DNA from 4 places in the Kitasatospora sp. NPDC089509 genome. Region 1 is predicted to be linked to each of the others. Evidence: riboswitches for the same ligand, from Rfam matches in the RefSeq annotation. Region 1 holds a riboswitch; each other region holds the start of a gene.
What was found. Region 1 has a riboswitch for cyclic di-AMP ahead of ACIP4P_RS16925 (hypothetical protein). Riboswitches for the same ligand answer to the same signal wherever they lie in the genome.
Positions count from the first base shown of each region.

Region 2: another riboswitch for cyclic di-AMP. It lies ahead of ACIP4P_RS39170 (transglycosylase family protein); the one in region 1 lies ahead of ACIP4P_RS16925 (hypothetical protein).
Region 3: another riboswitch for cyclic di-AMP. It lies ahead of ACIP4P_RS39320 (M23 family metallopeptidase); the one in region 1 lies ahead of ACIP4P_RS16925 (hypothetical protein).
Region 4: another riboswitch for cyclic di-AMP. It lies ahead of ACIP4P_RS36070 (M23 family metallopeptidase); the one in region 1 lies ahead of ACIP4P_RS16925 (hypothetical protein).

Region 1 is NZ_JBIVHS010000007.1:42,621-47,640, reverse strand. Features, by position in the region: gene ACIP4P_RS16935 (MoaF-related domain-containing protein) at 97-426, opposite strand; gene ACIP4P_RS16930 (esterase/lipase family protein) at 673-2,010, shown strand; cyclic di-AMP (ydaO/yuaA leader) riboswitch at 2,271-2,436, shown strand; gene ACIP4P_RS16925 (hypothetical protein) at 2,438-3,772, shown strand; gene ACIP4P_RS16920 (IclR family transcriptional regulator) at 3,942-4,739, opposite strand; gene aceB (malate synthase A) at 4,941-5,020, shown strand, end outside.
Region 2 is NZ_JBIVHS010000030.1:102,752-107,771, reverse strand. Features, by position in the region: gene eno (phosphopyruvate hydratase) at 1-490, opposite strand, end outside; gene ACIP4P_RS39170 (transglycosylase family protein) at 744-1,631, opposite strand; cyclic di-AMP (ydaO/yuaA leader) riboswitch at 1,636-1,804, opposite strand; gene ACIP4P_RS39165 (cytochrome P450) at 2,015-3,316, opposite strand; gene ACIP4P_RS39160 (SDR family NAD(P)-dependent oxidoreductase) at 3,595-4,020, shown strand; gene ACIP4P_RS39155 (MazG family protein) at 4,068-5,020, opposite strand, start outside.
Region 3 is NZ_JBIVHS010000031.1:24,776-29,795, forward strand. Features, by position in the region: gene ACIP4P_RS39305 (sensor domain-containing protein) at 1-5, opposite strand, end outside; gene ACIP4P_RS39310 (GNAT family N-acetyltransferase) at 137-712, opposite strand; gene ACIP4P_RS39315 (hypothetical protein) at 755-1,630, shown strand; gene ACIP4P_RS39320 (M23 family metallopeptidase) at 1,745-2,578, opposite strand; cyclic di-AMP (ydaO/yuaA leader) riboswitch at 2,591-2,749, opposite strand; gene ACIP4P_RS39325 (YiaA/YiaB family inner membrane protein) at 2,947-3,237, shown strand; gene ACIP4P_RS39330 (alpha/beta fold hydrolase) at 3,373-4,197, shown strand; gene ACIP4P_RS39335 (TetR/AcrR family transcriptional regulator) at 4,250-4,828, shown strand.
Region 4 is NZ_JBIVHS010000025.1:105,812-110,831, forward strand. Features, by position in the region: gene ACIP4P_RS36060 (DUF2470 domain-containing protein) at 1-410, shown strand, start outside; gene ACIP4P_RS36065 (APC family permease) at 439-1,974, opposite strand; gene ACIP4P_RS36070 (M23 family metallopeptidase) at 2,356-2,970, opposite strand; cyclic di-AMP (ydaO/yuaA leader) riboswitch at 2,973-3,154, opposite strand; gene ACIP4P_RS36075 (MFS transporter) at 3,246-5,009, shown strand.

The DNA of each region.
Region 1 (5,020 bases):
TCTCCTCGGGCGAGCCGGCGCCGAGCACACGACGAACCCCCGGAGCGCCAGCCGATGGCGCTCCGGGGGTTCGTCGCATGCTCGGCGCGGAGCCGGTCAGGCCACCCGCTCCAGCGTCCCGGTGTGCAGCTGGCCGACCCGGCCGCCCTCGCCCTCGAAGGTCCAGAAGGCCCGGACGGTCAGTGCGTTGAGGTCCATCACATGACTGACGGTGATCCCGCTCTGCTCCGTCCAGCTGACGAAGTAGATCTCCGGCGCGACCTCGGCGACGTGCAGCCGCACGTCCTCCCACTGGCCCGCCGACTCGCCGAGGCCCTCCCAGCGCAGCCGGGTGCCGTCGGCCGAGTAAGAGTTGCGGAAGGCCGCGCCGTTGTCGACCTGGAAGAGGTAGGTGCGGCCGGCGAAGGCGGGCAGGGACGCGGTCATGGTGGGGCGGGACCTCTTCTCGGAAGCGTGCGCCGCGACGGTCACGGACGGTCACGGGCGGTGCGGATCGTGCGGGTCGGGCTCGGTGCTCTTTGTGCACCGCGGAAAACGCCAGGGTTCCAATTTATCCGACCGGGCGGACTCGGGCGGCCCCGCGCCACGGTACGGTCCGCCATCGCCCGGCCGCCCGCGGTGTGCGACCGGCACATGGGCACGGACGACGCGCCGGTCCTACCGTCCACGCCCATGAGACGCACCCCCACCAGTGCCCCCACCGGCGCCGCAGCAGGACTCCCGGCCCGGACCCCCGCCCGGACGCCCGCCAGGACTCCCTCCGGACGCGTCCCCGCCGCACTCGTCGCGCTGCTGCTGACCCTTACGGCCCTCCTCCTCGGCGCCCCCACCGCCGGCGCGGCGAGTGCCGCTCCGCTCACCCTCGAAGCGACCTTCCCCGCCCCCGGCAACGGCTGGGCGAAGGTCGAGCGCTACCTCGACCCCACCCCGGGCTTCGGCCCCGAGCAGTACCCCGCCGACGGCCGCGGCGACCAGGACGGCGCCCGCCGCACCTACTTCGGCACCGGCGAGCCCTCCTCGGCACGCTTCCTGCTCTACTCGGCCACCGGCTGGGACGCCGGCGGCACCGGCACGCCCGTCCTGCTGGTCCACGGCGCCAACGACAACGCCGACCGGGCCTGGGCGAACCCGGGGGAGAGCGGCACCTGCGGGGCGTCCGCCTGCCCCTCCACCGGCCTGGCCCAGTACCTGGCCGGCACCGGCCGCCGGGTCTTCGCCGTCGGCTTCGCCCACAAGCAGGGCGACAACCTGCTCCAAGCCCAGGCCGTCGGCGACGCGCTCGCCCTGATCCGGGCCCGGCTCGGCGTCCCCCGGGTCGACGTGGTGGCCTGGAGCAAGGGCGAGGTGGCGGCCCGGGCGTACGTGTCCTCGGTGCGCCCGGCGCAGGGACGGGCGTACGCGGGCGACGTGCGCCGCCTGATCACCCTCGGCGGGCCGAACGGCGGGCTCGACTACGTCTACGCGCACGGCTGGGACTTCGACCTGGCCACCTGGCCGGCCTGCGGGGGCACCGCCAACGCACCCTCCCCGCACCTGTACATGACCTGTTACGGGACGTACACGGCGCAGCCCTGCCTCGGTGTGCTGCCGACCGGCGGCAGCGACTGCTACCCGGGCCAGCGCCAGCTGCTGGCCCGCTGGGACGCGACCTACGGGGTGGACACCACCGCCCAGGACTGGTGGACCACCTACTACGGCGGCCAGGGCTTCTACACCTCCGGCCAGGGCATCCAGGCGGCCGTCGGCGCCGGCTCGCTGATCGCGCCGCTCCAGCGGGCCGGGATCCCGGCCTCGGTGCCCACCTACCTCCTCGCGGGCGGGTCGGCCGACATCCCGGGCGTGCTGAACGAGAACCGCGGACCCAGCGACGGCATCGTGTTCACCGCGAGCGCCCTGGACACCACCGGCATCGCGACGGTCGGCGGCACCCGGCTGCTCACCGGGCTCAACCACCTGGAGCTGGCCTGGGCGCCGGACGCCGAGGCCCAGGTCGCCGCCTGGCTCGACTGAAGCTCCGGCCGTGCCCTTGGCCGAGTCCCCGGTCGAGCCCCGGCCGAACCTCGGTCGAGCCCTTGGACGAGCCTCCGGGTACCGCCAGGGGATTGATCAACTCGCCGACCACGCAGCGTCGTTGATCGACACCACTGTGAGCTGTGCGACAACCGGCCGGATCCAGTTGTCCGTTCACGGACGGACTGCCTAGCCTGCAACGGTCGTCCGCCGTCGCGGACCCCGCCGCCGGGACGCCGAGTCCCGTCCACCCGCCGGCGGGCACTCGAGCACCACAGCGGACGGGAGCGGGGGAACCAAGGTCAGCGCCCGGCCCGTACGTACCAGCGTGCGGGTCGTGGCTAGGGGTGAAGCCGCTCCACAGGCGGCCGGGCAACTGCAGCCCGAATCCGACAGCTCACCTCGCAGGCGTCGCAGAGGACCCGCCATGCACCAGCCTGCCGGGCGCCGTCGCGCGCCCCGCCACGCCCGTCCCTCCCACCGCGGCCGCAACGCCGCCCTCGCCGCCACCGGCGCGATCGCGATCACCGGCGCCGGCCTGTTCGCGCTGCCGTCCGGCGCCCAGGCCGCCACCGCCCCGACCGTCACCCAGGACCGGCTCGCCCCCGCCGCCATGGTCGCCGGCAAGGCCACCACCGCCTCGCTGGCCCTGCACTCCTCGTCCTGCGTCACCGCGAAGACCGTCGGCGTCGGCGTCCGCGACGCCCGCGGCACCAACCTGGACTTCCCGGGCAACGCGAGCAACGTGCAGATATGCCCGAGCGGGTTCAGCTTCACCAGCGGCGCGCGCACCCTGCCCGCCGGGACGTACAACCAGTTCGGCTTCTGGCAGGACCTGGGCGGAGCCTGGCACAACCTGCCCTCGCAGCAGCTGGTGGTCTCCCGCGCCGGTACCGCGACGCCGACCCCGACCCCGGCGCCGACCCCGACCGCCAAGCCGTCCCCGACCCCGGCCCCGACCACCGCGCCGACCACCGCCCCCACCGCGCAGCCCTCCCCGAGCGTCACCCCGACCCCGACCCCGACCCCGAGCGCCACCGCGACCCCGAGCACCCCGGCGCCGTCCTCCCCGATCGCCGGCAAGTCGCTGACCTGGTCCGACGAGTTCAACGGCCCGATCGCCTGGGGCCAGCGCTGGGTGGGTGACAAGAGCACCGCGTACAAGTACGGCAACCACAACCCGGGCGACAACAAGCTCGACTGGCTGAACAAGAACAACGTCACCGTCGCGAACGGCGTCGCCACCTTCACCGCCACCCCGGGCGGGCCCGCCCTGGAGAACGGCCAGCAGTCCTGGAACACCGGTTTCCTGACGACCGAGGGCTCCGCGGAGGGCTTCCAGGTCAAGACCGGCGACTACGCCGAGGCCCGGGTCAAGATGCCCTCGGTGGCCGGCGCCTGGCCCGCCCTGTGGACCTGGAAGAACGGCAACGGGGAGATCGACTCCTTCGAGTACCACCCGGACAACCCGAACCTGCTGGAGCTGACCAACCACGTCAACCCCAGCAACCCGGAGTACTACACCGACGCCAAGGCCGTCGCCGCGGACCAGTGGGTGACCATCGGCACCTACTACGGCGCCAACTCGGTGGACTGGTACGTCAACGGCGTCAAGGTGTACTCGGACAACAAGGGCGTGGGCAGCAACTTCTCGGCGTACCTGATCCTCAACCTCTCGGTGAGCGCCGGAAAGTACCACCCGGCGCCGCAGGGGAACACCCCGATCAGCTTCTCCGCCGACTACGTGCGCGTCTACCGCTAGGCCGTCGCGTAGGCCATCGCGCAGGCCGTCTAGGCCAGCCGACCCCCAGGACCAGCCGCTCTCAGGAACCGGCAGCCCCCCGACCTCCCCGAGGTCGAGCGGCTGCCGGTTCTTGCGTCTCCACCCTTGCCGTGCAGGTGAATTGACGGGATGTCAGTGGACCCGGAGGTCAGGGCGCCAGGACCTGCCCGAGCCGGGCCGCGATCTGGTGCATCACCGGTACCAGCGCGGACGCCCCCGCCTGCTCCTCCAGGGCCCGGATCCGGGCCTCCGGGCCGGACACCGACAGTGCGGTGGGCGTCGGCGCGCCGGGCACCGCGAGCGCGATGCAGCGGACGCCGATCTCCTGCTCCTGGTCGTCGACCACGTACCCGCGCTCGCGCGCCTCGGCGAGCTGGTCCATCAGCTGCTGGGGGTCGGTGAGGGTGTACTCGGTGTGCGCGGGCAGCGGGTTGGGGCCCAGGATCGCGCGCGCCTCGTCCTCCGGCAGCTGGGCGAGCAGCGCCTTGCCGACGCCGGTGCAGTGCGGCTGCACCCGCCGCCCGACCTCGGTGAACATCCGCATCGAGCGCCGCGACTGCACCTGCCCGACGTACACCACCTCGCCGCCCTCCAGCACCGCCAGGTTGGCGGTCTCGCCGGTGGCCTCCATCAGCTCGGCCAGGTACGGGCGGGCCCAGCTGCCGAGCAGGCGGCCGGCCGTCTCGCCGAGCCGGATCAGCCGGGGGCCGAGGGTGTAGCGGCGTGCGGTGTCCTGGCGGACGTAGCCCTGCTGGACGAGGGTACGGACCAGTCGGTGGATGGTCGGCATGGGGAGGCCGGACGTGCTGGAGAGTTCGCTGAGGGTGGCGATCCCGCCGGAGTCGGCCAGCGCCTCCAGGAGTTGGAAGGCGCGCTCGACGGACTGCACGCCGCCGCTCGCGCGGTCGGCGCCTGTCGTCGATGCTGTGTCGGGGGTCGCAACCACCGGCGTTCCCTTCGCTGTCGGGGAGGAGTAGAGTCCCGGCGACCTCTTCAACAAACCGTTGAAATTCTGTATCGCGGAAACTAGTCTCCACCTTACAGAATCGAACTCGCCGACAGGCGGGTAACGATCGAGGAAGTTCCCCAGGAAGTTCCCACCGGAGCTCCCTTCGTCAGGCTCAACCGTCTTAGGAGTGTCCTGCTCATGGCTGCAGATCAGGGACCCTCCCCCAGCCTCCGGCCGGGGGTACCCCCAATCACCTCCTCTCTCGCCGCTCCGGTCGT
Region 2 (5,020 bases), on a different contig from region 1:
CCTGGATGTCGACGTTGGAGTCCGCGTGCGAGCCGCCGTTGAGGATGTTCATCATCGGGACCGGCAGGACGTGGGCGTTCGGGCCGCCCAGGTAGCGGAACAGCGGCAGGTCGCTGGCCTCGGAGGCGGCGTGCGCGACGGCCAGCGAGACGCCCAGGATGGCGTTGGCGCCGAGCGAGGACTTGTCCGGGGTGGCGTCCAGGTCGAGCATGGCCTGGTCGATCAGGCGCTGCTCGGTGGCGTCGTAGCCGACCAGCTCCGGGCCGATCTGCTCGATGACGGCCAGGACGGCCTTCTCCACGCCCTTGCCGAAGTAGCGGTTCTTGTCACCGTCGCGCAGCTCCAGCGCCTCGAAGGCGCCGGTCGAGGCACCCGACGGCACAGCGGCACGACCCGTGCTGCCGTCGTCGAGGCCGACCTCGACCTCGACCGTGGGGTTGCCGCGGGAGTCGAGGATTTCGCGGGCTACGACGACATCGATGGACGGCACGAAGCATCTCCTTGCGGAAGCAGGGTCCGGCCCACGGTGGTGCGGTCGGCCGGATGATTGCGGAGTCGTTACGACCAGAGCCTAACCGCCCGGGCTCCCGGGGCCACCTCGACCTCGGCTCCGTCTCAGCGTGTGGCCCCGCTACCCACCGGTAGTTCACCTGCTCGTCCCAGCCGGTCCGGCCGGAGCGGGCGAATGCGGACGAAGGGGGCCGCGCCGGGCGCGACCCCCTCGGAATGCGTCCGGGGACGGCTCAGCCGAGGTGCAGGACCTGGCCGGGCATGATCAGGTTCGGGTTGCCGCCGACCGTGCCGCGGTTGCCGTCGTAGACCGCCTGCCAGCCGCCGGACACGCCCTGGGCGGCGGCGATGGTCGACAGCGTGTCGCCGGAGCGGACGGTGTAGTCGTGACCGCCCTGGGCGGCGGCCTGCGGGGCCTGCTGCGGCTGGGCGGCGGCCTGCGGGGCGTACTGCTGGTAGACGCTCTGGTGGCTGGTCCAGTACCAGGAGCCGCCGTTCTGGTACCAGTACACCTTCGAGTCGGCGTCCCAGCCGGCCTTGCCCGGGAAGCCCTGCAGCTGCGGCTTGGCCAGCTGCGGGGCGGCCGGCTTGGCGTCGTCCTGCTGCGGGGCGGGCTTCGCGGCGGGCTTGGGGGCCTGGGTCTTGGGGGCCTGGGTCTTGGGGGCCTGCTGCTTCGGGGTGGACTGCTGCTGGGCGGACTGCGGCTTGGCGTCCGAGGAGGTGTCCACGGCCGCCGGGGCGCCGCCCTTGCTCAGCCCCGCCTTCTTGGAGCAGACCGGCCAGGCGCCCGGGCCCTGCGAGGCGAGCACCTTCTCGGCGACCGTGATCTGCTGCGCCCGGCTGGCCTGGTTGGCCTGCGCCGCGTACGCGGTGCCGCCGTACGCCTTCCAGGTGCTGGAGGTGAACTGCAGGCCGCCGTAGAAGCCGTTGCCGGTGTTGATGCCCCAGTCGCCGCCGCTCTCGCACTGGGCGACGGAGTCCCAGGCGGAGGCCGGGGCGGCGGACGCGCCGGTGGCGGTGAGGAGCGGCAGCGCGAGTCCGACGCCGGCCACACCCGCGACGGCGATGGCCTTCTCGGCCTGGGTGCGACGACGGTGACGGCCAGATCCAACGAGCAGCATGAAGGGTCCCTCTCCGCACGCCTGCGAGGTGAGCTGTCGGGTTCGGACCGGGAGGTGGCCCGGCCGCCGTATGCGGGAACGGTCCCGCGCGGGCGGCTTCACCCCGAGCCGTGGGAGAACGGCAACAAACCTGGTTCCCCCGCCCCTGCCCAGGGTTCTGGTCGGTTTCCCGTGGCGCGGCGGGCAGGACTCGGCGTTCCGCGTTCGGGGTCCGCAGCTGCGAACTCCAGGGAGACTAGACAGATCCTCAGATCAATCACAAGCTCATATCGCCGACATCACACAAGAATTACGGCGCGTGTTCGATCGCCTACGGACGGCGGGGCTTTGTCCGGTTTGATGGGTGTTCATACCGTCGCCGAGGCGCCGTTCGCGACCCCGCGTCAGTGTGTCGGAGCCTCCGGGCGGGCGTGCGGCGAACGCACTTCCGGACTGAATTCGACCGGAAGTTCACGCAATCCACGCATGATCAGGCCACCGCGCCAGCGCAGGTTCTCCGGACTTTCGGCCAGGCGCAGATCGGGCAGCCGGGAAAGCAGCGTGGCCAGCGCGGACCGTCCTTCGAGCCGGGCCAGCGGGGCGCCGATGCAGTAGTGGATGCCGTGCCCGAAGCCCAGGTGGGGATTGTCGGTCCGGGCCAGGTCCAGGGTGTTCTCGTCGGAGAACCGGGCCGGGTCGCGGTCCGCCGCCGCCAGCACCACCAGCACCGGATCGCCGACCGGGATGTCCACCCCGCCGATGGTCAGCGGCCGGGTCGCGAACCGCCAGGTCGCCAGCTCCACCGGCCCGTCGTAGCGCAGGAGTTCCTCGATCCCGGTCTCCAGCAGCGCGGTCTCGCCGCGGGCCACCGACTCCTGCAGCAGCGCCCGCTGCCCGGGGTTGCGCAGCAGCGCGTACGTCCCGTTGCCGATCAGGTTGACGGTGGTCTCGAACCCGGCGAACAGCAGGATGAAGGCCATCGCCGCGGCCTCGTTCTCGCTCAGGTGCTCGCCGTGGTCGCTCGCCCGGATCAGGCCGGAGATCAGGTCGTCGCCGAGGTCCGCCCGCTTGCGGTGGATCAGCTCCAGCAGGTACGCCCGCATCTTCTTCACCGCCCGGCCCACGCCGCCGCGTTGGCCGCCGCCGTGTCGGATCATCATGCCCGCCCAGTCGCGGAAGTCGTCCTGGTCCTCGGCCGGCACGCCCAGCATGTCGCAGATCGCGTAGATGGGGAGCGGGAAGGCGAACTCGTGGATCAGGTCGGCCGATCCGCGCTGCGCGAAGCCGTCGATCAGCCGGTCGGTCAACTGCTGCACCCGCGGCTCGAACTCGGCCACCCGGCGCGGGGTGAAAGCCTTCGACACCAGTCGGCGCAGCCGGGTGTGGTCCGGCGGGTCGATGTTCAGCAGGTGGGTCATCAGGTCCGCCTGCCGCTCCCCCGGGATGCCGACCCGGCCGGTGCGGTGCGCCTGCTCGCTGTGGTGCGCCGGGTTCTTCGACAGCCGGCCGTCCGCGAGCGCCTGCCGGGCGTCCGCGTACCTGGTCACCAGCCAGGCCTCCACCCCGCTCGGCAGCGTGGTGCGGTGCACCGGGGCGTGCTCGCGCAGCCAGGCGTAGGCGGGGTACGGGTCGGCGGCGAACTCCCAGGTGAAGAGCTGGGGGTCGGGCTGGGCGGCGGACTGAGCGGCATCGGGCTGAGCTGGCATGGGTCGACCGTAACCGCTGGACCGGCGGCGCCCGGCTACCGGCGGAACATCACCGGTTCGCGAACCGTTCGTGAGCGGCGCGCGAGCAGTGTGCCAACCCTCCGTGGACGCCCCGTGGACGGTCCGTGGACAGCCCTTGGACAGCTCTTGGCCGGGTGGCAGGCGTGAGCCTGGTCACCTGCGGGGTAATCCCTGTTGCGGAGGGTCAGGACGTGCCTACGATCCTCCGCAGTATGCGTGGGCGCCGGTGCGGTGTCGCCCACAGGGAGGAGCAGGCCATGCGGGTCAGCGGAGCAGTCGTCGTCATCGCGGTACTCGACGGCGGTTCGGGAGCCGACCTCGCCCGCCGGTTCACCGCGGCCGGCGCCGCCGGGATGCTGATCGCCGACCAGCACGTCGGGATCGCGGAGGACCTCGCCGCCGAACTCGACCGGCCGGGCTGCCCCGTGGTGGGCGTCTGCGGCGACATCCGCCGGCCCAGCGACGTCGCCGCCCTGGTCGACACCGCCGAGAAGCACCTCGGGCCGATCGACCTCTTCTGCGTCGCCGGCCCGCGCGGGGAGCGGATCGTCTCCCTCGCCGAGCTGCCCGACCACCTCGACCTGGAGCGGCTCGCCGAACTGGTCGCCCTGGTCGGCGAGGCGATCGGCGAGCTCGTCCCGCCGCAGCGGCAGCCGGTCGGCCGGACCGCCACGGCGGCCTGAGCCGCTCCCGTCCGGCCTGGGCCGGGCCGGCTCCGGCCCGAACCGGGCTACTCCGGCTTGAGCCCCTCGGCCGCGCGCACCGCGTCCCGGTAGCCGCGCGCGGCCGAGCGCAGCGCCGCGTCCACGTCCACCCCGGCGTCGTGCGCCCGCTGCGCGACGGCCAGCAGCAGCCGGCCCGCCGACTCCGCGGTCAGCTCCCCCGGCAGGACGTACGGCTCGTCCGGCACCCCGGTGAAGCCCGCCCGGCGGACCCGGGACACCAGCTTCGCCGCGTACGCCAGCGCCGGCAGCCCGGCCGGGACGCCGTCCAGGACGGACTCCCGGTCCGCCTTCTCGGCCGCCTTCAGCTGCTCCCAGTTGGCCTCCGCCTCGGCGGCGCCCGCCACCTCGACGTCCCCGAACACGTGCGGGTGCCGGTAGAGCAGCTTCTCGACCATGTCCCCGGCCACGTCGTCGACGGTGAACGGATCGGTCGGGTGCTCCTCGGCGATCCGGGCGTGGAACAGGACCTGGAACAGGACGTCGCCCAACTCCTCGCGCAGCGCGTCCCGGTCCCCCTGCTCGATCGCCTCGACCAGCTCGTAGGCCTCCTCGACCAGGTACTTCACAAGGCTCTCGTGGGTCTGCTCGGCGTCCCACGGGCAGCCGCCGGGCGAGCGCAGCCGGTCCATCACCGAGGCCAGGTCCAGCAGCCGCGCCCCGGGCAGGTCGTACGAGCCCGGCAGCACCTCGATCTCCGGCACCTCCCCGGCGTGCTCCACCGCGAGGCGGGCCAGCGCGTCGGTCAGCCCCGGGTCCCCGTCCGGGCCGCCCAGCCACACCGTCGGCCCCGCCCCGGCCGGCTGCCCGGTCAGCAACCGCGCCAGCGCCGGCGCCGACCCGGCCGCCGCCACCTCGACGGCCACCCCGGCCTGCCGCACGGCCGCCACCTGCGGATGCCCCTCCTCGCCCACCAGCACCCGCCCGGCCGACCGCAGCGCCTCCCAGGCCGGCCACGCCA
Region 3 (5,020 bases), on a different contig from region 1:
CTCATCTCCCGGCTCACGGCCCCTCGTACTCGCGTTCCCGACCACTCGCTGACGTGTTCAAGTCTGGCCCGGGCCCGGCCCGGCAAACATCCGGCGGACCGGCGGACCGGGGGTGGGGTTAACCCCCCGGCCGTGGCTACCGGGCCGGCGGGCCGGACCACTCGTCGGCGAGCAGCGAGTACTGGTACGAGTCGCTCCAGACGCCGCCCTTGTACAGGTCGTGCCGGACGTGCCCCTCCAACTGGAAGCCGAGCCGGGTGAGCACCTTGGCCGAGGCGGCGTTGTCCACGTCGACCCGGGCGGCCAGCCGGTGCAGGCCGAGCACGTCGAAGGAGAACCCGCAGAGCAGTCCGGCGATCTCACCCGCGTAGCCCAGGCCCCAGACCGGGCGGCTCAGCACGTAGCCGAGGCGGGCGGAGCGGTAGGTGCCGAGGGTGAGGCTGGCGTGCGCGACCGGCACCGCCTCCGCCGGGTCCTCGGCGTCCTCCCGCCGGACCACGGCGAGCCGGTAGGTGTCCCGCGACTCGGCCATCGCCTCCTCCAGGTAGAGCTCGATCTGGTCGGCGCAGGTCTCCCGGTCGCGCGGCTCGAAGGGCAGGTAGCGGGTCACCTCCGGGTCGCCGAACAGCGCGTGCAGCGCGTCCACTTCCTCCGGGGTGTGGTGGTACTCGCGGATGGCCAACCGGGGACCGGTGAGTCGCACGGGGATCATGGCTGCCGACCCTACCCGCGCCCGGCGGTTACCGTTTCGAACATGAACGACGAAGACCTGCGGCTCGCCCCGCGCACCAGGGCCGCCGACCTGCTCGCCTGGGCGGCCGGAGAGGACCGGGCGCCGGTGGCCGAGGAGCCGCTGCGCACGGTGCTCGCGCTGCTGGAACTGGGCGACGGCAGGATGCACGACGGCTGGCCCGAACTGACCTCCGCCGCGGTGGAGCACCTGCTGTACGAGCGGCTCCACCTCTACGTCCAGCCCGCACCGGAACAGGACCCGCTGGCCTACGGCGAGGCGGTGCGGCTGCTGGTCGACCACCAGCGGGCCGCGAAGCGGCTCAACGCCAAGCGGCAGGAGCGGCTGCACGCCGAGGCCGAGTGGCAGGGCGAGGTGGCGGTCGGGCTGCTGCACCGCGCCGACCTGGTGACCTGGCCCCGGCTGTACGCGGTGCTGCTGCACGCGCACGACGTGGACGTGACGGACCCGGCGGCCGTCCGGGACTGGCTGGCGGGCTTCGCCGGGCTGACCGAGGAGGAGCGCCTGGCCGGGTACCAGGCGCTGACGCCGACCGGCTGGCTGGACGATCCGGACGAGCAGGGCTGGTGGGCGCCGGGCCGGGTGCTGTCGGTCGGCATGGCCACCGACGGCGCGCGGCGGCTGCTGGAGCAGGGCCTGATGCGGCGCAGCTACCGCAACCTGGCCGAGCTGAACGCGCTGGGGCGGCCGATGCCGGACGAACTGACCGGGGGCTTCGAGGAGTTCGAGGAGGCGGCGGCCGAGGCGGCGCTCGACCTGCTCGGCGAGTGGACGGTGCCCGGGCTGCCGCGGCTGCTGGTCGAGGAGTTCCCGGAGCTCGCGCCGGAGCCGGGGACGGCGGAGATCGACGCGTACCTGGCGCAGCTGCCGGCGGAGTGAGGTGCCGCGAAGGCCCCGGACGCGCGTGCGTGCGTACGTCCCGGGCCTTCGGCTACGGGTTCGCCGGCTGCCGACCGCCGACTGTCGACCGCCGACTGCTACGGGTTCACCGGGTCACGGGTTGAGGCCGTGCTGCTGGAGCCAGGGCTCCGGGTCGACCGGGGCGCCGCCGCCGGGGCGGACCTCCAGGTGCAGGTGCGGGCCGGTCACGTTGCCGGTCGCGCCGACCTTGCCGATCTGCTGGCCGGCGGTCACCTTGCCGGAGCCCTTGATGATCGAGGAGAGGTGGCAGTACCAGATCTCGGTGCCGTCGGGCAGGGTCTCGACGATCCGGTAGCCGTACGCGCCGGACCAGCCGGCCGAGGTGATGGTGCCCTGGCCGACCGCGTGGACCGCGGTGCCGGTGTCGGCGGCGAAGTCCAGGCCGGTGTGCAGGTGGGCCCAGTAGCGGGCGCTCTGGCCGTAGTGGGCGGAGAGGCTGTAGTCCTTCACCGGCAGGGTGAGGGCGGCGGCCTTGACCCGCTCGGCCTCCTCGGCGGCGCGCTTGGCCTCCGCCTCCTTGGCGGCGGCCTTGGCCTCCGCCTCCTGCGCGGCCTGCACGCGGGCGGTCTCCTCGGCGGCGGTGCGCTGGCCGTCGGCCTGCTGCTGGATCCGGGCGGCGAGCGCCAGGCCGGGGTCGGCGGCCAGGGCGACCGGGATCTCGTCCTGGGCCTCGATGGCGGGCGCGGCGGCCGGGGTCGCGGAGGCGAAGCCGGTGGCGCCCAGGGTGGCGGCGACGGCGGTGACGCCGAGCAGCGGGGAGGCTCCGCGGGTCTGACGCGGCATCCGGTGGCGGTTGGCCTCGGCCTCCGGTGCGAGCGCCTCGGGGCTGTCCGGGACGGGGTGGTCGAGGAGCTGGGTACCGGCTGCGGGGCCGGCCGGGTGTGCCGGGGTGTGCGTCGACGCCACGGGGGCGCGCTCCTTTCCTTCCTTCGCGCCTACCGGGTTAGCTGACGGGTTCGGAGCAGGAAGGTCTCCTACGGCCGGGCCGGGGCCCCGCCGATTCACCCCAAGGAACGTGGTTCCCCGGCTCCCTGACCTGCCCGGAGGCCGGTCGGCGGGATTAGGCGACGGCGCACGGTGCCGTCTGGGTACGGCGTTGACGACCGCGCTGCGTTATCAAACGTTAATCCTAGGAGGCTCTGATTCCAAGCCATCCGTCCGGGACGGCTGTGGACCAGGTGATCGGACGTCAACGAACGACCCTTCAACCAACCGGCCCCATCTGAGTACTCCTACTCATGTGCGATCCGGCCGGACGCCCGCATCCTGACGCCATGAGCGCACCGATGCAGTCACGCACCACGGCCGCGTACTACGCCCAGGCCGTCCTCTCCTTCGCCATCTCGGCCGTGGCCCTCGCCGCCGGGATCGCCTACCTGCCCGTCGGCGGCTGGACCCGGGCCTTCCTCGGGATCGGCCTCCTCTACACCGTCACCTCCTCGTTCACGCTCGCCAAGGTGATCCGGGACCGGCAGGAGTCCACGGACACCGTCGCCCGGGTCGACCAGGCCCGGCTGGAGAAGCTGCTCAGCGAGCACGACCCGTTCCGGGTCGAGGGGCCCTGAGCGGGGGTCCCGAGCGAGGCCCTGAACGGGGTCGCCCGGGGCTGTCGGAGGCTTTCGCGGGGGCTTGACGGCTAAGGCTATTAGCCTTAGCTTTATGGCTATCGGCAGCAACGGGCGAGCCAGCGGAGGCCCACCATGAACGGCACCACCACCCCGAGCACCCAGTACCTCGACGTCACCGGCGGCCGGCTCGCGTACGACGACACCCGGCAGGGCGACGGCACCCCCGTCGTCCTGCTCCCCGGCATGCTCGACTCCCGCCGCGCCTACCGGCACCTGCACCCGCTGCTCACCGCGGCCGGGCACCGGGTCATCACCATGGACGTGCGCGGCTTCGGCGAGTCCTCGATCGCCTGGGACGACTACAGCCCCGCCGCCGTCGCCACCGACGTGCTCGCCCTGCTCGACCACCTCGGCATCGAACGGGCCGTCCTGGTCGGCCAGTCCTACACCGGGGCGACCGTCGTCAAGCTCGCCGGGGACGCCCCCCAGCGGGTCGCCGGGATCGCGCTGATCGACGCCTTCGTCGAGCACCGGGCCAACGCCCTGATGAAGGGCGTCATGGTCGTGATGGGCGCCGCGCTGGTCCGGTGGCCCGGCGTCTGGGGCTACTACCTCCGCAAGATGGCCTTCCCCGGCCCCCGCCCCGCCGACCTCGACGGCTACATGGACGGGCTGGTCGCCGCCCTGCACACCCCCGGCCGCCGGACCGCCACCCGAGGCCACGTCACCGGCGACTCCGCGCCGATCGGCTGGTGCGCGGCCGTCCGCTGCCCCGCCCTGGTGCTGATGGGCAGCAAGGACCCCGACTTCCCGAAGCCCGAGGCCGTCGCCGACCTCCAGGCCGAGAAGCTCGGCGCGCGGAAGGTCATGATCGAGGGGTCCGGGCACTACCCGATGGCCGACAACCCGCGGGCCGTCGCCGACGCCCTGCTGCCCTTCCTCGCCGAACTCGCCTGACCCCTCGCCTGACCCCTCGCCTGACCCCTCGCCCCCCGGAGAGACCACCACCATGCCCCGCGTAGGACTGACCCCCGAGCAGGTCGTCGACCACGCCCTCGCGCTCATCGACGACCAGGGCACCGAAGCCCTCACCCTCGCCTCCGTCGCCGCCCGCGCCGGGGTCGCCACCCCCTCGCTGTACAAGCACGTCAGCGGCGGGCTCGCCGAACTGCGGCGGCTCATCGCCGTCCGGGTCACCGAGGAACTCGCCGACCGACTGGCCGAAGCCGCCGTCGGCCGCAGCGGGGACGACGCGGTCACCGCCGTCCTGCGCGCCTACCAGGCCTACGCCACCCGCCACCCGCACCGCTACACCGCCCTCCCCCAGGCCCCGCAGCCGGACGAGGACCTCACCCGCGCCGCCACCCGCCTGGTCGGCGTCATCATCGCCGTCCTCCGCGGCTACGGCCTCGACGGCTCCGAGGCGATCCACGCGGCCCGCACCGTCCGCTCCCTCGCCCACGGCTTCGCCTCGCTGTCCATCACCGGCGCCTTCCAACTCACCGAGGACCTCACCACCACCCACGACCGCCTCATCACCACCCTCACCACGGGCCTCCACGCCTGGCCCCGGCCGGCGAACGACTAGCAACCCCCAGCCCCGGCCCTGGCAGCGGGCCCGAGCACGAGAAGTCGGCCGAGCCGACTTCCAGCGGCAGGCAGCAACAACCCCCACCGGCCCGGAGAACCACCTCGCGAGGCGGACAACACGAGAAGTCGGCCCCGTCGACTTCTCACGCCGGCCAGCCCTTCTCGGAACCCCGCCACCGACCGGAACGCC
Region 4 (5,020 bases), on a different contig from region 1:
ACCTCGCCGACGACGGCCTCGGCGTGCACCTGCGGGTGGACGTCGCCCACGCCGTCCTGTCCACCCCGTACGGCACCAGCGCGCTCACCGCCGAGGACCTCGCCCACGCCGTCCCCGACCCGCTGGCCCGGCACGAGGCCGCCCTGCTCACCCACCTGGCCGACGACCACGCCGACGCCCTCGACCTGCTCACCCGGCTGCTCGACCCGGCCCTGCTCGCCGGCAACCCGGAGGTGCGCCCGCTGGCCCTGGACCGGCACGGCCTGGTCCTGCGCCTGGACCACCCGCACGGCCACCGCGACGTCCGCCTGGTCTTCCCCGAACCCGCCTGCGACACCGAGGACTTCGGCCACCGGATGCACGCCCTGCTGAGCGCCGCCGAGCACGGCCTGCCCGCCCACCGGCACTGAGCCCGCCGCCCACCCGGCACCGCCCCGCTCAGCGCTCCACCGCGTCCTCCAGCACGATCCGCCCCATCCGCGCGTACAGCTCCGGCCGAACCCGTCGCAGCACCAAGGCCGTTCCGATCCCGACCAGGAACACCCCGATCACCAGGTACGGGATCAGCCGGAACACCAGGGTGCCCGCCGCCGCCCCGGCCACCGCCCCCCGGTCGGCCACCAGCAGCGCCACCACCGCGCCCATCGCCACCCCGCCGACCAGCGGAGCGAGCAGGGTGCGGAACCAGTGCGCGGTCTCCGGGTGCCGCCGCTGCACGTGGAAGTACCCGACCACCGCGAAGGAGCACAGCGTCTGCACCACCAGGATCGCCATCGTCCCCAACAGCGCCAGCAGCGTGTACAGATGGACGTACGGATCCATCCCGGCCAGCAGGAACGCCAGCACCAGCCCGGCCGCGACCGCCGACTGCACGACCGAGGCGACGTACGGCGAGCCGTGCCGCGGATGGGTCCGGCCGAGCGCCGGGTGCAGCAGCCCCTCCCGCCCGATCGCGTACAAGTACCGTGCGGCGCACTGGTGGAAGGCCATCGCGCAGGCGAACGAGCCGGTGACGACCAGCCATTGGAACACCGTGACCGCCCAGGCCCCGAGGTGCTCGCCCAGCGGATCGAAGAACAGGCTGTTCCCGTCCTTGCCCGGCACCGCACCGCCCGCCACCGCGACGGCGTGCCCGACTCCGTTGCCGGACAGGATCATCCAGGAGACGAACACGTAGAACAGGCCGATCCCGACCACCGACACCATGGTCGCCCGCGGCACCACCCGCTTCGGGTCGCGCGACTCCTCCCCGTACATCGCGGTCGACTCGAAGCCCACCCAGGAGCAGAACGCGAAGACCAGGCCCACCCCGGCCGCCGCCGTGCCCGAACTGCCCACTCCCTTCAGCCCGTTCAGCGGACTCACGGCCCCGAGCACGATTCCGTCCGGCCCGCCGCCGGCGGCCAGCACGGCCAGCGAGACCGCGCCCAGCACCGCGATCTCCAGCAGCAGCGCCACCCCGAGCACCTTCGCCGTCAGATGCAGGTCGAACCAGGCCGTCACCCCGATCACCGTCAGCCCGACCAGCGCGTACCAGCCCCAGTCGAGGTCCACGCCCGCCTGCGAACGGACCAGCCCGCGCAGCGAGTAGGCGAAGAAGCCGATGACCGAGGCCTCGAAGACGATGTACGCCAGCAGCGCGAGCAGCCCCGACGCCATCCCGGCCACCCGGCCCAGCCCGTGCGAGACGTACCCGTAGAACGCCCCGGCGGCCGTGATGTGCCGGGCCATCGCCACGTACCCGACCGAGAAGACCGTGAGCACCACGGTCGCCAGGACGTACGCGGCGGGCGCCCCGGCCCCGTTGCCCTGCCCGATGATGATCGGCAGGTTCCCGGTCATCGCGGTGATCGGGGCGGCGGTGGCGACCGCCATGAACACCACGCCCGGCAGACCGACCGAGTCCGCCTTCAGCCGGTCGACCCCGTCCGACCCGACCCGCGGCCCGACCGCGTCCCCGCTCCGGACGGTCATCCGGCCTCCTCGTCCACCCGGGCGCGCCCGCCCGTCGGACCGGCCGGGCGCTGACTGCGGACAGGATCGCGCGGCGGGGCACGGCCCACGGAACCGCAGATCATCCGAAGAACCGGCGGAGTTGACGCCGCGTTCGAGCCGTCGAACGCGGTCCGGAAGCGCCGGGGACGCCGGAGCCGACGAGGACTCCGGACACGACGGTGGCCGGCCCCGGCCGCACGAGAGTTCTCGTACGGCCGGGGCCGGCCGTGGGCGTGACCCGCGCCCAGATCCACCGGTGCGGCGATCACCCGGTCGAGCGGTCACCCGACATGACCATCCCGGGTGGTCGATTCGCCCCGCACCAGCGGTGGTTCAGGAATCCCGGCGGGAGCCGGTGGTTCAGAGCGCGACGCCGTGCGCGCGCAGGTAGCTGACCGGGTTGATGTCCGAGCCGTAGTCCGGACCGGTCCGGACCTCGAAGTGCAGGTGCGGGCCGGTCACGTTGCCGGTCGCACCGGAGTAGCCGAGCTGCTGACCGGCGGCGACGGACTGACCGACCTTCACACCGATCGAGGAGAGGTGCGCGTACTGCGCGTACTTGCCGTCGGCGAGCTTGAGCTCGACCTCGTTGCCGTAGGCGCCGTCGTAGGCGGCCTTCACCACGACCCCGTTGGCGACGGCGCGCAGCGGGGTGCCGGTGGAGCAGACGAAGTCCTGGCCGGTGTGGTGGCCGGAGGCCCACATGGCGCCCGCCACCCCGTAGGCCTCGCCCAGCACCGGGGCGGCGAGCGGGGCGACGTAGCCGGAGGTGACGGCGGCCGGGACGACCGCGGCCGGAGCAGCGGCCGGGGCGACAGCGGCCGGGGCGGCCACGACGACGGCGGCCGGGGTGCTGGTCGCCTGGGCGTTCATCGCGGTCACGAGCGGCAGGACGAACGAGACGCCGGTGACGGCGGCGGCGATGCCGATGCGGGCGGCACGGGGCAGGGCGATACGACGAGCCTGTGCAGGCATGGAATTTTCCTCTCCGACGCCTGCGAGGTGAGCTGTCGGGTTCGGGCTGGAGTTGCCCGGCCGCATGCGCGGCTTCACCCCGAGCCGGTCCTGGTGGTCCGCGCTGTGAAAGCGCGAACTCCGGTCCGGCGACTTACCTGTGGGTCCCCCGCTCCTGCCGTACAGAGTTCGTTGCGAGCCACCGGGCAGCGGCAGGACTCGGCGTTCCACCCGGCGGATCCGTCCGGGCTGGCCGGGCGGTCGCTGAACTAAAACTCATCCGTTCGGGTGAAGCAATGTCGATCTCTCGAAACAGCGGCCGATCCCGCCCCCGCGGTCACCCTCCGCATGATCCGCCGTACGGTCCGTGCACGATCCGTTCACCCGGCGCCACTGATCCACGACCCTGCGCCGACCAGTGCAACACCGGGCGACCAGAGGAGCACCCACCGTCACCGACCGACACACCACCCGGTGACCCTTGTCACGTACACCCCCGTGGGCACAGGATTCGACCCGTGGCCACCTCTCACGCCGGCACCCTGCGCCTGGGCAGCGCACAGGGTCGCTGGGTCCTCCTCGCAACGGTGCTCGGCTCCAGCATGGCGATGCTCGACGGCACCGTGGTGAACGTCGCCCTGCCCCGGATCGGCGCCGACCTCGGCGCCACCCTCGCCTCCCTGCAATGGACCCTGAACGCCTATCTGCTCACCCTGGCGGGCCTGATCCTGCTCGGCGGCGCGCTCGGCGACCGCTACGGGCGGCGCCGGGTCTTCCTGATCGGCGTGGTCTGGTTCGCCGCCGCTTCGGCGGCCTGCGCCGCCGCCCCGACCATCCACGTGCTGATCGCCGCCCGCGCCGTCCAGGGCATCGGCGGGGCGCTGCTCACCCCGGGCTCGCTCGCGATGCTCCAGGCCGTCTTCCACCCGGACGACCGCTCGGCCGCGGTCGGCCTGTGGTCCGGCCTCGGCGGGGTGTCGGCGGCCGTCGGCCCCTTCCTCGGCGGCTGGCTGGTGGACGGCCCCGGCTGGCGCTGGATCTTCCTGCTGAACCTGCCGCTGGCCGCCGCCGTGATCGCGGTGACCTCCCGTTACGTCCCGGAGAGCCGGGACGAGTCCGCCGCCGGCCGCTTCGACGTGCCCGGCGCCCTGCTCGCCGCCCTCGCCCTCGGCGCGATCACCTACGCGCTCACCGCCGCCGGGGAGGGGCTGTCCCCCGCCGTCTGGGTCACCGGCGTGGCCGGTCTGCTGCTGGGCGCGGCCTTCGTGGCCGTGGAGCGGCGGGCGCCCGACCCGATGCTGCCGCTCGGGCTGTTCTCCTCCCGGCTGTTCACCACCGTGAACCTGGTCACCCTGTGCGTCTACGCGGCGTTCAGCGGGGTGTTCTTCCTGCTGGTGGTGCAGCTGCAGATCGTCGCCGGCTTCTCCCCGCTGGTCTCCGGCTTCGCGCTGGTGCCGATCACGGTGCTGATGCTGACCCTGTCCGCGCGCGCCGGGCGCCTCGGCAAGCGGATCGGCCCGCGCATCCCGCTCACCGTCGGCCCGCTGCTGTGCGCCGCCGGGGTGCTGCTGATGCTGCGCACCGGCCCCGGCTCCTCCTACTGGGCGGACGTGCTGCCGGCCGTCGCGGTGATGGGTTCCGGGATGACGCTGCTGGTCGCCCCGCTGACCGCCACCGTGCTGGCCGCCGTCGAGGTGCGGCACGCGGGCATCGCCAGCGGGGTGAACAACGCCGCCGCCCGCGCGGCCGGCCTGCTCGCGGTGGCCGCCCTCCCGGCACTGGCCGGGCTGAGCGGCGACGCCTACCGGGTGCCGGCCTCGGTGGACTCCGCCTTCCACACCGCGATGCTGATCTGCGCCGGACTGCTGGTCTGCGGCGGGCTGATCGCCTTCACCACCATCCGCGGCAACGTGCTCGCCCCCGAGGAGGAGCACCCGGTGGCCGAGCCGAACTGCGACTGGCCGTGCGCCACCACCACCCCGCCGCTCGACCCGGGCCGCCCCCGGACGCCCGAGGGCCCCGCCACCGGAACGGCGACGGGGCCCTCGTCGGACGACTGACCGACGCTGAC